DNA from 4 places in the Desulfuribacillus alkaliarsenatis genome. Region 1 is predicted to be linked to each of the others. Evidence: riboswitches for the same ligand, from Rfam matches in the RefSeq annotation. Region 1 holds a riboswitch; each other region holds the start of a gene.
The links. A riboswitch is a leader RNA that binds a small molecule or an ion and turns the genes downstream of it on or off. The one in region 1 is predicted to bind cyclic di-GMP.
Positions count from the first base shown of each region.

Region 2: linked by a shared signal. The riboswitch ahead of BHF68_RS10145 (response regulator) and the one ahead of BHF68_RS03985 (phosphate ABC transporter substrate-binding protein) in region 1 are both predicted to bind cyclic di-GMP.
Region 3: linked by a shared signal. The riboswitch ahead of BHF68_RS01185 (GspE/PulE family protein) and the one ahead of BHF68_RS03985 (phosphate ABC transporter substrate-binding protein) in region 1 are both predicted to bind cyclic di-GMP.
Region 4: linked by a shared signal. The riboswitch ahead of BHF68_RS10945 (DUF192 domain-containing protein) and the one ahead of BHF68_RS03985 (phosphate ABC transporter substrate-binding protein) in region 1 are both predicted to bind cyclic di-GMP.

Region 1 covers NZ_MIJE01000002.1:70,162-74,148, forward strand. Annotated here, with positions in the region: gene BHF68_RS03980 (methyl-accepting chemotaxis protein) at 1-956, opposite strand, end outside; gene BHF68_RS03985 (phosphate ABC transporter substrate-binding protein) at 967-1,809, opposite strand; cyclic di-GMP riboswitch class I at 1,982-2,071, opposite strand; gene BHF68_RS03990 (sensor domain-containing protein) at 2,228-3,987, opposite strand, start outside.
Region 2 covers NZ_MIJE01000031.1:85,147-89,133, forward strand. Annotated here, with positions in the region: gene BHF68_RS10135 (ABC transporter substrate-binding protein) at 1-749, opposite strand, end outside; gene BHF68_RS10140 (amphi-Trp domain-containing protein) at 863-1,138, opposite strand; gene BHF68_RS10145 (response regulator) at 1,275-1,640, opposite strand; cyclic di-GMP riboswitch class II at 1,685-1,770, opposite strand; gene BHF68_RS10150 (methyl-accepting chemotaxis protein) at 1,833-3,833, opposite strand; gene BHF68_RS10155 (sensor histidine kinase) at 3,956-3,987, opposite strand, start outside.
Region 3 covers NZ_MIJE01000001.1:244,162-248,148, forward strand. Annotated here, with positions in the region: gene BHF68_RS01175 (PRC-barrel domain-containing protein) at 1-346, shown strand, start outside; gene BHF68_RS01180 (VanW family protein) at 418-1,797, shown strand; cyclic di-GMP riboswitch class II at 1,892-1,975, shown strand; gene BHF68_RS01185 (GspE/PulE family protein) at 2,075-3,784, shown strand; gene BHF68_RS01190 (type IV pilus twitching motility protein PilT) at 3,864-3,987, shown strand, end outside.
Region 4 covers NZ_MIJE01000032.1:37,842-41,828, reverse strand. Annotated here, with positions in the region: gene BHF68_RS10960 (DUF2935 domain-containing protein) at 20-442, shown strand; gene BHF68_RS10955 (ferredoxin) at 524-712, shown strand; gene BHF68_RS10950 (hydrolase) at 797-1,336, shown strand; cyclic di-GMP riboswitch class I at 1,685-1,773, shown strand; gene BHF68_RS10945 (DUF192 domain-containing protein) at 1,859-2,209, shown strand; gene BHF68_RS10940 (Flp family type IVb pilin) at 2,228-2,410, shown strand; gene BHF68_RS10935 (A24 family peptidase) at 2,501-3,013, shown strand; gene BHF68_RS10930 (TadE/TadG family type IV pilus assembly protein) at 3,013-3,399, shown strand; gene BHF68_RS10925 (pilus assembly protein TadG-related protein) at 3,411-3,987, shown strand, end outside.

The DNA of each region.
Region 1 (3,987 bases):
TCTTCAATTTCTTTTACAGATTGGTGTCCAGAATCGGCTTTCCCAGCTAATGTAGATGCTGCATCAACTACCTGATCACCAAACACTTCAACTGACTGCATTGTATCCTTCGTAATATCCATACCAGTAGCAATTTCCTGACTGCTATGCTTTACCGTCTGTGTCTGTGCTAATATTTCTTCAGTGGTTGCCGATAACTCTTCGCTTGATGCGCTTACGTCATTAGCAGCATCTAATACATTTCTCATTACACTACGAGTTTTTTCAATCCCTTGATTTAATGCTTTTCCAAGGTCGCCTATTTCATCATCATAATAGACAGGGACAGTTTTCGTTAAGTCGCCTTCACCAAATGCTTCAGCAAACTTAACAGTCTCCTTAATTGGATTGATAATTAATTTAGGTAATATTATAAACCTTACAACTGTAATCATGACAACGAAGGCAGCAATAACAACTCCCAGCATAATTGCAATGAGTTGCTGTGCTTGATTGTAATGATGCTCCACTTCCATTTTTACATCATTGAATACTGCATTCAAGGCTTGCTCCCTATCTGATACTTCCTGCAGACGGACAGCACCCTCCTCCGTCCTGTTTTCTAAAAATACTGCCTGAACAGCTACTATACTTGTATAGAAGTCGGTATATTCTCTTTCTATAATTGCTGCCTGCTCTGGAACTTGATCCTTTAAGTGTTCTATAGCATCAAACACCGCTAATGATTTTTGAGCAGCCAAAATCGCATATTCATCGTCATTAGTTAAAATACCACTTTTAATATCACTTACTATTTCTTTTGATTGGCTTTCTATATATGCTACATTATGCTCTAATTCTAACAACGACGACATCGTACTGTTTTGATGAACAAAGCTCCCAATCAGCGCGATTACAGTGAATATCCCAAGAACTGCAAAGGGAATAATGATTTTTCTACCAATAGATATTTTCATGATGCCCTCCTTAATTCACTGGAATGAATGAGTGTTTTTCAATAATTTCCTGCCCTTGGTCACTAAGTAATAGCTCTAATAGTGATTGGACCTTGGCTTCATTATCTGCACGATAAACCACATTCAATTCCCTTAAGATAGGATAACTTCCATTTACGATATTATCAGTCGTAGCTTCTACGCCTTCTAAGCGTAATATCTTGATTGGCATACCGCGTTCTTGCAACTCTACAGCAGTCCCTAAAGATAAGTAACCTATAGCATTTGGAATTCCTCCTACTATAGTCGCAACCTCAAGGTTAGCCCCTACTTCTATGGCACTTTCTAAAATTTTAGGCGTTTCTTGTTGCTCCCTGTATGGGCTTTTTATTCCTGCAAAATCTTCGAACAGATCAAGTGTAGCTCTACCTATCTCCTTAGATACTAATACAATAGGTGTATTAGTCCAACCAAAACGCTCCCAGGTTACGTTTTCTTGACTATACATTTCCTTTAATTGAGCTTGTGAAATTTCATTAATTGGATTCCTTTCGTTAACAACGAAGACAATTGTATCTAATCCAACTAATAAATCTTCTACTTGCAGCTTCTCACTATCACTTATTGACCTTGAAGCCATTCCTATATCCGATGCTCCAGAGATAGTATTATTAATCCCTGTTCCACTTCCACCAGCAGCAATCTCAAATTCCACACCATGTATTTCTTTGTGTAGCTCCAATATTTCTGCAACAAACGGAAACATCGTACTTGCTCCAGAAACTCTAATTTGTTCATCAGCTTGTCCATACACCGGATATACAACTGCTAGAACCATAAAACTTGCTATAATTACAAACGTAGTCCTTTTCATTACACTCCTCCTCATCTCCAACTATTTCATTAACACATACTTCTATTTGGAAATATTAGATCATTACGCACTTATTATTTGGCTTATTTTGTCAAACAAAGTAAACTTATTACCAATATCCAGAAAAACAGAATAGGGCAGCTATAAATAGCTACCCCCATTTCTTAGAATGTTAGGCAACTTGGCTATCATATCTATATTACATAGACTTAGACCCATAGCTTTGCGTCCTGACCTTTCAGTCAGTTTGCTATTTTCTGAACATTTTATATTATTGTGCTTAGCGACAAATACGACCAATTACCTACGTTTAATTTCCCAACTAGTATACTACATCACCTATCTATTAACTTCAATATATTTTTGCAATAAATTTCTACATTTTTCTGCTTTTTAACAATTTTCCTTCTATTGCTAACTATTTTAGTGACATTAGCAATGAATTTAACTTCCCCTCTGGAACGGGCTTACTAAATAAATATCCTTGAAATGCATCACAGCGATAATTACGAAGTAATTCAAACTGATCTAAAGTCTCTACACCTTCAGCAATCACCGTAAGGTTTAAGCTATGGGCAAGATTTATCACAGATTTAACAATAGCATCATCCTTTTGGTCAAAGGTGACCCTATTTACGAATGATTTATCTATCTTTAGCTTGTTAATCGGAAGGCTTCTAAAATTGTTCAAAGAAGAGTAACCAGTACCAAAATCATCAATCGAAATCGTTACACCTATTCTCCTGAGAACATGCAACGTCTCAGCCACCCACTCTACATCATTCATGGCCAAGCTCTCTGTAACCTCTAAATCCAAATAGCGCGGCTCTAAATTAGCCTCCTGTAATGCCTGTTCTACCGTCTCTATAAAGCCTTGATGCGTAAATTGTTTTACAGATATATTAACCGCCATATTAGTCGCTGGAAAGTTTGTCTCTAATAACTTTTTCATTGTCTTGCACGCTGTCTTTAGCACCCACTCACCAATCTGCACAATTAAACCTGTCTCTTCAGCTAATGGTATAAAATCCGCAGGGGACACAAACTTTAACCTTGGATGATTCCACCTAACCAACGCTTCTAATCCGATTATATTTTTAGTTTTTATATCTATTTGAGGCTGATAATATAAAACTAGCTGTTCCTTCTCTAGCGCTTGTCTTAACTCATTTTCTAATAGCAGCAGCTCTTCGGCACGTTCATTCATTGAAGTTTGGTAAAAAACATACTGATTTCTACCTTTATTTTTTGCAGCATACATTGCTACATCAGCATTTTTTAATAACATATTGACTTCAATGCCATCTTGCGGATAAATACTCACCCCCACACTTACAGTCATGTAAATTCGCCTATCGATTATTTCAAAGGGCTCCTTAAAAATCGTTAGGATATTCTCAGCAGTATCCGTTAATTTCTGACTTCCTTCATATACAACGGTAAACTCATCTCCACCAACCCGAAAAACTCTAGATTTGCTGTCTAAGCTTTCCTGTAATCGCTCAGTTACAGCTTGTAGCAAAAGATCTCCAAAATCATGCCCTAGGGAATCGTTAATATTTTTAAAACGATCAAGATCAATGATCAATACTGCAAAATCTTTGTGACCTTTGTCATCAAGAAGTCTATTAATGTGGTTAATAAAGCTTACTCTATTAGGTAGTCCCGTCAACGGGTCATGATATGCTAGGTAGTAATTGCTCCGTTCTAGCTCTTTTCGCTCGCTAATATCTTCTTTGACGGCTACAAAACGGATTATTTCATTATCGACATTCTTTATACTAGATATAGAAACAGACTCCCAGAACAACAGACCATTCTTCTTTCGGTTTTGCAATTCTCCACGCCATATACCACCAATTTTTATTGTATTCCAAAGATCAGCATAAACCTCTTCTGCTGTATTGCCAGAGCTTAAGATACGGGGATTGCTGCCAATTACTTCTTCCGACGAATAACCTGTCACTTTAGTAAAACGATTGTTAACATATGTAATGGTCCCCTGTACATCTGTCATTATAATTGAATTAGGGCTATATTCTAATGCATGGGAGTAGATGCTAACCTGCTCTTTAGCTAAGCTTAAATCAGTCATATTGATATATGTTCCGTATCCCCCGACGACCTCACCATCTAACATCAGTGGGACTCCCCTTATAATTACAGGCACTTCATTTC
Region 2 (3,987 bases), on a different contig from region 1:
AGCTGCTGTAAAAAATGCTCGATTTGGGCAGATCCTAGGAAGGCTGCAATTACATCATAACTATCTTCCTCAGCTTTCAACCAGTTAATGTAACTGCGAAAATCTTGTACGCCACTAGCAAATTCTTCAACATCTTTTATAGCAACTCCCTCTGCTTCTAACATCAGACGTATATCGTTCCACCTTTGTGCAACATTTTGCAAATCAGAATGTACTACTGTGATACTTTCTGCATCTAAGTGGTTTAGTAACAATTCTTTGGCTATTTCTTTCTCTTGTACTAATCTACTGCGATAGGAAAAGCTCCACTTATTGTCAGTAAAAATAGCCTCATCTATTGCAAAAAAAGATAAATGAGGTATCCTATACTCTTCTGCCAAATCAGCAAGTAATTCAGTTCCTGGACTATTAAAGTCTCCAACTATTGCAACTACATCTTCTGAATTTTTATCTAAATATTTTTTTGCCATCTGGTAACCATTCACTTCTTCACCAGTATATGTTATAAAGTGATTCCTTAATGATACAGCGTTAGAATTTTTATTGTAATCCGCCAAGGCCATCTCCGCAGCCACCAACAACCTGGTAGGGTTTAAGCTAGCCGTATCAGATTGGTCTTTAGTAACAACTAGCACTATTCTATCTTCGGCATTATCAGATTTAACATTACTACATCCAATTACTCCAATAATAATGGCTAAAATAAGTAAACTTGCGGCAATAATAGCAAATTTGCGTGATTTCCCCATGGCTTTTTCCCCCATAACTACGCTCTACTAAACTTCTACTGAACGTTTACTGTCACTACTGAAAAAAGTCTTTTTCATTAAACTTATTAACGAAAAAGACTGATTAATTCAATCTATCTTATTGTAAATGATTTATCTTCTTGGCCAGGCTTCCATTCAATTTCTATTTCAAACTTGTGCCGTTCACCTTTGCTTTCATACTTAAGCTCTAGCTTTGTGTTGCCTTCAGGTCTGATATCAAACTGCTCGCCTGCTTGTTCAATTTGAAATGAACCTTGTGTGTCAAGCTTGTCAGCAACAACTCTGAGGAAATCCGCAATTTCATTGACTGTTCTACGTTCTTCACTCTTAAAGTGCACAACCGTTCTTGGCTTCTGGTCCATAACCATAGCAAACACTCCTTTTAAAATAGTAATTTCAAGCTTTTTATTATATGCTTTTGTTACTCTTTTAGTACTTATATTCTACCATCTCAACACTGTCATTGTCCAAGCTTTTACCCAACTTCACACAATGAAAGCGTTATTATTTTAAGATTTTGTTAACACGTGAAAGCAATACATCAGAAGTAAATGGTTTACTTATAAAGTCATTCACTTTATAGCGTACCGCAAGCTCTACTACGTCCTTCGAAGGCTTCCCTGTAATTAAAAGAACAGGGATTTTTTCCGTAATTGGGTTGAAGCGAATGTTCTCCAATGCTGTCAGCCCGCTCATACCAGGCATATGTAAGTCTGTAATAATCAGAGCATACTCATTGAAGTCCTTTGTCACATTAAAAAACACCTCAGCGTCGTTAAATTCTTCCACTTGATATTGCTCTTGCTCTAGAATCTGCCTTGCATAAACACGAAATGTTTTACTGTCATCAATTAATGCAATTTTTCTCACGAAACCTATCCCCTATCCATTCTATATGCACACAAAAAACCGACCATAAGTATGGTCGGTTGCGCTACTCGCTCATAATCATCTAAAGCGCCCAAATAATAGATGACTCTTCTTTGCTTCCAATACAGTATATAGTTTTTTCTCTAGTCAAGTTTTATTAAATTATACTATATGAAATACAAATTTTGCAATTTATAATTTAAAACTTTTGCTCAGTTCTTGTAAGTCTTCTGCCATATCGTTCAACTGCTCTGCTGCGTTTACAACCGTTTTCATAATAACCAACTGCTCTTCAGCCATTTTTGTAATGTCTTGAGTTCTATCAGTTGTAGCACTTGATGTACTAGCCAGTTCTTGTACTGAAGCAGTTACTTCTTCCGAGCTAGCAGACATTTGTTCCGCGATAGCAGATAAGTCCTCAACCTGGGAAGCAACACCTTCTACAGAGGTTACAATCTCCGAGAATATATTAGTTACTTCTTCAAAAACTTTTATTCCTTTCTCAACTTCTTGCTTACTGCCCTCCATAGAAGCGGAAGCCTGTATTGTTTTGTTCTGAATTTGTTGTATTATTTGATATATCTTACCAGTAGATTTCGATGTTTGATCAGCTAACTTACGTATTTCATCAGCTACCACAGCAAAACCCTTGCCTGCTTCTCCTGCCCTAGCGGCTTCAATAGCAGCGTTCAGTGCTAAAAGATTAGTCTGCTCAGAAATCTCTGATATGATATTGGCTATCCCGCCAATCTCCTCTGAGTCTGTTTTCAATTCGTTGATAATATGCGATGTTTCCGTTACACCATCTCTAATCATTGATATACTTTCAATACTGCTTTTCATCGAACTATTTCCTTCTTGCGCCTTAATACGCATCTCGTTAGATGATTCTGCAACTAGCGTTGATGTTTCAGCCACCCTACCTATCCCTACAGCCATTTCTTCCATAGCAACAGATGTCTCTTTAGCGCTAGTTAACTGCGTTTCAGCGCTACGAGCCACATCATGAATCGCATCTGATGTCATATCGGAGGCTTTAATTGATTGTTGTGAATTCACCTTCAATACATTTGCAGCTTCTCGCAAATCATTGTTCTTTGTTTGTAAGGATTTTACCAGTTCACGAATTTTTTCACTCATAGTGTTAAATGCATCACCTAATGTGTTTAACTCATAACTTGAATTGATATTAACTGGCTCAAATCGCAAATCACTGTTCGACATTTTCTGTGACACTTCTGTAAGTGTCTTTATAGGAGCTAATTGTTTCTTAATACTAATTGTTAAAATAATAACAGTAAGAATGATAATAAGACTGGAAATAGCTAAATTAATGTACAAGTCTCTGCTCATTTCAGACAATAACTGTTGATTGTCGTTTGTCTGTAGTAATACCCATCTTGGTACTCCTGAATAATCAGTTAGGGGGACTATTAGCATACTAAGGTAGCCATCCTCTAAGATTATTGATTGGGCATTTTTCAAAGAATTCATGTTATTTAAATTAAGCATAATCGTTGTTTTTTCAACATTTGCATCAATACCCGTTAGATGAATAAGTTCTGACTCCTCACCTATTGCGTAGAAGTCCCAATCTCCTCCATACTCTTGTTGTAGAGATTGCAGGAACGCGCTAGTTAACCCCATACCCAGTTCAACTGTTCCTAGATGAGTTCCTGCACTGCTTTGCATGGGAACAACATATCTGAAACCAGCACCTGCAACTCCACCTTCCAGCCCTTGTATTACTGCCCGTTGGTTATTAGCTTCTACAACAGTATGTCTGAAAGATGAGAGATCATCGCCATATGTTTCTGGTTGGTGAACTCTAAAAAAAGAACTTGCGTCTGGCAAATGAAACTGATATTGCCTAATACCTTGGGCGAAAAAGCCCTCCATACTAGATAGGGTTAAATCAGCTAACTGTTCACGGTCTCTATTTCGAAAAGCATCAACAATCTGCTTATTTTCTACTACAGGGTTCAATCCAATAGCTAACATGTTGAATTGCTGATTCAGTCTCTGTTCAACACCGTTAGTAATAATAGCCTGCCTGTCCGACTGTAAACGATTATAATGCTCTTTGTTAGTTGTGTGAAAGTCAAAAGCAACATAAGCAAGTAATACTATAAATGCAAGTAATATCAAGATTCCAATCTTGTTTGCAACCGACAGCCGCTTTATAACATTCATAACTAATCTCCTCCTTATAATTTCTTGTCTATAGCTTCATTATTACTTCATAATTGCATATTGTCAAATCAATTAACCAGCTATAACACAATATAAGTACGAGATTTAGTATCTGCCTACGCTTATTTTCCACAGTTAGGTAATTTTATTGTAA
Region 3 (3,987 bases), on a different contig from region 1:
AAAGCCTGAACCAATATCAGAAGCAAACGTTTATGAGGCAGTTGTTACTCCTAAGGTGGCGGATGTTCCAATGGCAGAGCCAAAAGCAGTGGCAGCAGAACCGAAAGCAGAACCGAAGGTAGAGTCAAAGGCAGAGTCAAACGACTCAACAGCTGATGTTGCCAAACAATTTGAAGACAGACAAGCTTTGTTTTTAAAAGGAAAGCGTGTAACGAGAGACTTCTTAGGCGAGGATGGCAAAGTGCTTATACAAGCAGGAACTATTTTGACCGAAGAGCAAGTTTTAGAGGTTAAGGCTTTAGGTCGTAACAAATTATTAGAACTAAGCATGAGCGTATCGGATTAATAATAATTAAGTGAAAGTAATAATTAAGTAAATGTGCGAGACAGCGTGTAAGGCTTAAAGGAGAAGATGGGATGAACAAAAAAACGCAAGGACACCAAGTACCTCAAAGCGTGCTATTATTTATCATTTTTCTAGTCCCTTTATTAGTGATTAGTAATATGGCATATTTAATTACTGAAAAAGTGGACACTAATGAAAATGAACGTCCCATCATGGAAAATAATTACTCTGTAGCAGGTGTTCCATTAGAAAATATGACAAAAGAAGGTGCTATAGATGCTATCGAGCGAGCATTAATTAATATAGATAGCAAACAGATTACTATTCAAATTGATGAGCAATTATGGATTATTCCAGTTGTAGAATTGCAGATTCGCTATGACGTAGAGACAACAGTAGAGGAAGCATTTGCCTTGACATCTCTCTCTAGTCGCCAGCACATTCCATTAGTCTTTCAATATGACCGCCTAAAATTACAGGAGTATTTAGAAGAGATAGCGACTCAAGTTAATATACCTGTCATCGATGCTACTGTTTATAAAGTAGGCAATAGAATCGAAAAAACAGCTGAGCAAATAGGATCAGTCCTAAATATTGAGCAATTGATTATGGAGATTCAGAACGCTATCGCTTACGCATTTCCAGCAGATTACTTTCAGGTAGCTTTAAATGAGGTGATGCCTAGGGTGTCAGCAAGGGAGTTGCATGACGTTAATCGCCATTTTGCTACCTATACGACAGTAATTGATACGACAGATAGGAACCAGCTTCATAACATGATGCGTTCAGTCGAGCGTATAGAACATTTTGTAATCTCACCACAGGCGGCCTTTTCTTTTAATGAGCTAGCTAGTCCATATACTGCTAACAATGGATACACGATTGCACCAGGAGTGGAAAATGATTCAAGCTCAGAGGGCTACGGTGGTGGTGTGTCACAGGTTGCTACTACCCTCTATGTTGCTGCGCTTAAGGCAGGACTAGACATTATGGAGCATCATAATAACAGTCGTCCAGTTCCATATGCGCCACTAGGGTATGATGCGTCCGTAGTTAAGAAATCAGAAGATTTAAAACTGACAAACTCTAAAAGAAGAAACATGTATGTCAGTTTGAAAATTCTCGATAATAAGGTTGAAGTTCAGGTGTTCGGCAATCAGACAGATTATATCAACTACTCATTAGAAACGAGAAACAAACGAACTATTCAGCCTGAAGTTGAGTATTACTTAAATACAGCATTAAGTCCTTTGAGTGAGCATGTAGTCGGAGCTGGGGAAGTGGGATATACAATCGATTTGTATAGGGTATGGGATTCTAACAACCAGCCACAACAAGAGCTGATTACTAGTAATTCCTACGATTCAGTTCCTAGAATTATAGAAATTGGAGAACGACATAGAAATGCAAATAACATAAATGGTGGAAAAGGTACGACAAGCAATAGGTAGTACAAAAGGACCGAACTCTACAAAAGTTTGGAAGCCTTAATACCTAATTTTTTATAATAATTTAAAGGAATTATCACTTTTTTGTAGAATACATATAAATATGGGAGTTATGACATCTAACCTCTATTATGGTCACTTGGGTTAGAAGGAGCTAGTAGTGAAACCGACCCACATGATTTTTGTCATGGGGTCTTTTTTATATATAATTATTGAATGACAATAAAGCAGATAACGGTTTATAATTAGCATAGATAATTAATATTTGCGGAGGTACAACATGGCTAAACCTGGGAAAAAACGTCTAGGAGATTTACTTGTAGAATCTAATCTAATAACGGAATCACAGCTTCAGGAAGCCTTGAGAGTTCAAAAGGAAATGGGAGTACGCTTAGGGGAGGCGCTAATTCAGCTTGGTTTTATTACCCAGCAGAGTATAAACGAAGTGCTAGAGTTTCAGTTGGGTATTCCACAGATTGCCCTGCACAAGCTACGATTAGACCCGAAAATTGTTAAGCTAATTGATGGAGATTTAGCAAGAAGGCATAAAATTATTCCAATTGAAAAGCGCGATAATACTTTACGTTTAGCAATGGCAGATCCATTAAACTTAGTAGCCTTTGATGATGTGAAAATGGCTACGGGCTATGAGGTGGAGCCTGTGATTGCTACTGAGCATGAGCTCGATAGAGTAATTTCTAGATACTTTGGTCTGACAGATTCAGTACGTCAAGCCTTTGGTGGACAGCTTAAAGAAATGCAGAAGCAAGATGATAGCATCACTGATACGATTAACCTTGATGAGCTAGCAAACGCTACAGATGAAGCACCGATTACTAAGGCAGTAAATGCTATTATCCAACAATCGATTAAAGAAAAGGCTTCAGATATTCACATAGAGCCTGCAGAAAGACTACTACGTGTACGTTATAGGATTGATGGTATCCTCCAAGATATGATGGAATTACCCAAGCAAACACATCCATCGCTGGTATCTAGGATTAAGATTATGGCAGATATGGATATCTCCGAGAAGCGTGTACCCCAGGATGGACGTATACAAATTAAGTCAGGTAACAACAACGTTGACCTACGTATTTCAACACTACCAACAATTTTTGGAGAAAAGGTAGTTATACGTTTATTAGATAAGACTAATGTGTTGTTTTCTGTATATGAACTAGGCATGAATCAGCAGGTGGAAGAACGATTTAGAGAAACGTTAAAGCAAACCTATGGCGTAATATTAATAACAGGTCCAACTGGTAGTGGTAAAACAACCACACTGTACGCAGCCTTGAATGAAATTAATGACAATCAAAAAAATATCGTAACGGTCGAAGACCCAGTCGAGTATGTACTTGATCGTATTAACCAAATTCAAGTTAATACGAAGGTTGGTATGACCTTTGCCAATGGTCTGCGCTCAATCCTTCGCCAAGACCCTGACATTATCATGGTTGGTGAGATACGTGATCGCGAGACTGCCGAAATAGCAGTCCGTTCAGCTACTACAGGACACCTAGTACTTAGTACCTTGCATACAAATGACGCAGCAAGTACACTTACACGCCTACTAGATTTAGAGGTGGAGCCGTTTTTAGTTGCATCAGCACTAGTTGGTGTATTAGGTCAACGTTTAGTGCGAACAATTTGCTCAGACTGCAAGAAGAGCTCACAGCTACCAGAGGGAGACCCATGGCGCATTTTTATCGGAGTAGATGAAAAGGAGCCAGTGACGGTCTATCACGGAGCTGGATGTAGCTTCTGCAATAATACAGGCTACAAAGGGAGAACAGCAATCCATGAATTCATGCCACTAACGAAAGAAATACGTAAGCTAGTTGCTACTAAAGCATCGGCAGACGTTATTAAAGAGCTCGCTGTAGAGCAGGGCATGATAACACTGAAGAAAGATGGTATCCAGAAAGCACTAGCTGGTATAACCACCTTAAATGAAGTTGTCAGAGTATCCTATACAGATGAATAAATAAAATAGTAAAATGAAATAAAGACCAATTCAACTCATGAATTACAATTGAAGTTATTATTTGTGGGGGTGACAAGAAATGATAATGAAGGATATATTGCTAGAGGCTGTTAAAATTGGTGCATCGGATATCCACTTAACGGTAAATGCAACACCAATGTATCGACTACACGGGAGATTGACATCAGCTGGTAAATACCAAG
Region 4 (3,987 bases), on a different contig from region 1:
ATTTTGAGGAGGTATTATTGTGTACAGTGTTACTACGCCTATGTTATTAAATTCAATTTATGAAATATCATTTTGGTCTAACATCCAATATGAACACACAATTGTTTTCACTGAGACTATAGATAATATACCAGAAGCGCAGAAGAACAAGCTGGTCGCTATGAGAAAAGAATGGAAATCAATACATGAAAAAGCAGTTGAGATTAGAGACAAAATAGGAGAAAAATATCAACCCTATCCTGAATCAGATTGGTTCGATGCTGTATGGAAGTTAGTATTAGAAGCAGAAAAACTCAACAAAGAGTTTATTGAGCTATTAATTGAGTTGGGGAAACTATACCCAGACAACGATACTATTCAATTACTAGTCCATCATGTATATGAAGAGTCAGGGTATTTTATGCGCATACTTGCCACTATTAAAAAACTGATGAGCGTATAGTTATAACCAGTATGGATAAAACTATGGACAGACAATGGTGTATTAACAAATTGTCAATACCAATGGAAGGGGTTTTATCCTATGAAAGTAACAGTAGACCAAGATTTATGTATTAGCTGCGGTGCATGCATAGACATATGTTCTGAGGTATTTGATTGGAACGACGATGGTAAAGCAGAAGCTAAAACTGACTCAGTATCTTCTGAATTGGAAGATAGTGTTAGAGAAGCATCAGAGTCCTGTCCAACAGATGCAATACCTATAAGCTAAAAGAGATCTTATGATCTCTTTTTTTGTGTTAATAAATAATGTAAAATAATAAAAAACAACCTATATATTGGAGGAGAATAAGTTATGCTAGATAAAGATAATACTGTTTTAGTAGTAGTTGATGTACAGGGTAAGCTAGCACAATCAATGTTTGACAAGGAAAACCTATTTATTAACTTACAAAAGCTTATCAAAGGTGCACAGATTTTGGAAATACCAATCATAGTAGTAGAACAATATCCAGAAGGGTTAGGCGCTACGGTTGATGAAGTTAAAGGATTATTTGCAGATTGGCAGCCTATAGAAAAACATTGCTACAGCTGTTGCGAGAACGAAGATTTTATTAATAGGCTATTAGCAGTTAATAAGAATCAAGTGTTATTGGCTGGTATAGAGACACACATTTGTATATATCAAACGGCAGTTGACTTATTAAGTAAAAACTTTGATGTTGAAGTTGTTATCGATGCTGTATCTTCAAGAACTGAAGCCAATAAAAATGCTGGTATTGAAAAAATCGTTTCACTAGGAGCAAGCTTTACCACTGTTGAAATGGCATTGTTCGAACTTTTAAAAGTGTCTAAAGGAGATAAGTTTAAAGAACTGCTAAAGGTTATTAAGTAATAACAAGGAGCATTTGCGACTAAATTCCTAGCTAATAATTAATGCGGGACCTTTAGGGTAGGTAGTTTACTGGGTACATAGAACTATGGAATCTTTTTGGAACAATTACAAAAACAGAAATATATGGAATATAACACTCTATTGATACCATATTACTACGACTATAGAATTGCGCGTTCAAAAAGCATAGTTCTATAGTCTTTTTATATGGCTTTTATAACTTGTCTTTATTGTGACAATAGCAGTTATTTATCAAGTATTAAAATGAAAACAAAGGTGGATGGTATATCTAAATAGCGCTTCGTATAATAAGAGTATAAAAAGGTTCGGACGATAAACATCGCTGAATCTCGATAAAGGCAAAGCTGATGAAAATCAGTGACGCAAAGCTACAGGGGCTACAATGCATACGTGCATTATGCCAGCCAGCTACCGAAAGATTAGGGTGTTTTTTTCAATTGCAGTATCCCTACTTTCGGAAGAAGGCAGGGATCATTTTATTTTTCAGAAGGAGGAGGGATATTGGCGTTAGTCAATCAAACCACAGGTGTCACGATAGCCGATGATGTACAGATGGCAACAAGCTTCTGGTCAAGGTTAAAGGGTTTAATGTTTACAGCTAGACTTCAAGAAGGTAATGCTTTATATCTTTCCCCCTGCCGATCGATACATACCTTCTTCATGAGATATCCAATAGATGTAGTTTATCTGGATGAAAAACAACAGGTAATAGCTGTACAGCATGAATTAAAACCTAACACAATTGGAAGTATTCACAAGCATACTAGAGACATCATAGAGCTTCCAGTAGGAGTCATTAACAAGAAAAAAGTTGATATTGGTCAGATATTAAAATTACAAACTAAAAAATAAAAATTGGAGGTTGTTAATATGTTAAACAAATTTAAAGGATTATTAATTGAAGAAGAAGGTCAAGGGATGACGGAGTATGGTTTAGTTCTAGGTTTAATCGCAGTAGCAGTAGTAGGAGCATTGGCATTATTAAGAGAGCAAATCATTGAAATGTATGATGGAGTAGTTAATATTGTTACCAACCGTGAAAATACTCCTTAATAAATGTAAATTAGAAATTTAACTTTTAGAAATGGCCTTACGTACGTTTGCGTAAGGCCATTTCTAAAAAAGAGAGTGAGGTATCTGACAATGTGGTTAAATGCAGTACTTATAATTACATTAGTAATTTGTGTAGTGACAGATATTCGTAGTCGCAAAATATATAATAAAGTTCTCCTTCCAGCACTGATTATTACACTTATTATCCACATTGTTATGACAGGCTGGGAAGGATTAACTTTTGCACTAATGGGCTTATTTACAGGACTACTAATACTTATAATACCATATATGATGGGCGGCATAGGTGCAGGTGATGTCAAATTACTAGCACTTATTGGAGCCATAAAAGGAGTATCATTTGTAATAAATACAGCATTATTTATGGCTATTTTTGGGGCAATTATTGCAATTATGATAATGCTCTTTAGAAAAGGTTTTGTACAAAGATTGAAGGCAATTGGATATTTCATCGGTAGTTTACGCTTAGGGTTGAAGACTCCTATCTGGGTAAATCGCAAGAATCATCAGCTCACTTATCCATATGGGGTAGCAATTGCCCTTGGAGCAATTATTAGTTTATTCGGAAATGGGTGGTTCTAATGCTAAGGAAAAATGAAAAAGGGCAGTCCCTTGTAGAAATGGCTCTATTATTACCCATTTTAATTATACTACTGATTGGTGTAATAGATTTTGGAAGGTTTTTATATACAAACATGCATTTACACCTTGCTACCCAAGAAACAGTGAGATTAGCAAGCTTGGGTGCGAATGATCAGGAATTGCAATCATTTATCAATAGCTATACCCATGTAAATAATCAAGAAGATTTACAAATGCACATTTCACTAAATGAAAATCAACGGGTATCTGGTGAATATGTAACAATAACTTTAGAATATCCTATGGAAATTATGACTCCATTTGTTTCAAAGATAATAACATTTCCATTAAAGATAGAGACAAAATCCACTATTCGAATTGAATGAGAGGAATCCCTATGAGACATATAAAATATATCACAAGTTTATTATTTGGGACAGGTTGCAAAAATCAACGTGGAAGTACACTTGTAATAGTAGCCTTTGCTTTATTAGGGTTAATAGCGATGTCAGGTCTTGTAATTGATGGTGGAACATTATATGTAACTAAGAGTCACCTGCAAAAAACAGCCAATGCAACCGTACTTTCCAGTGCACAGGAATTAACAAATTCTAATAACGCTGTAAATAATGTTGCAATTGAAGTTTTAATCGCCCACCAAGAGCAGGAAAGTCTATACGAGTTAAAGATAAATATGAACGAATATGTGCACGTTAAACTCCAAAAACCAATGTCCCTACCGTTTATGAGCATATTTGGGAAAGATGTGGTTGTCGTAGAAGTAGAGGCTAAAGCGCAAATTGCTACGATAGGAGGGGCATACGGAGCAGCTCCCTTAGGAATCGATGAGAACATACCTCTACAATATAATACAATTTATAAGCTTAAGGTTGATGAAGAAGATGTTGATACAGGGAATTTCGGGATATTAGCCTTAGGTGGTCCTGGTGCAAATAGGTATGAAGATAACCTAC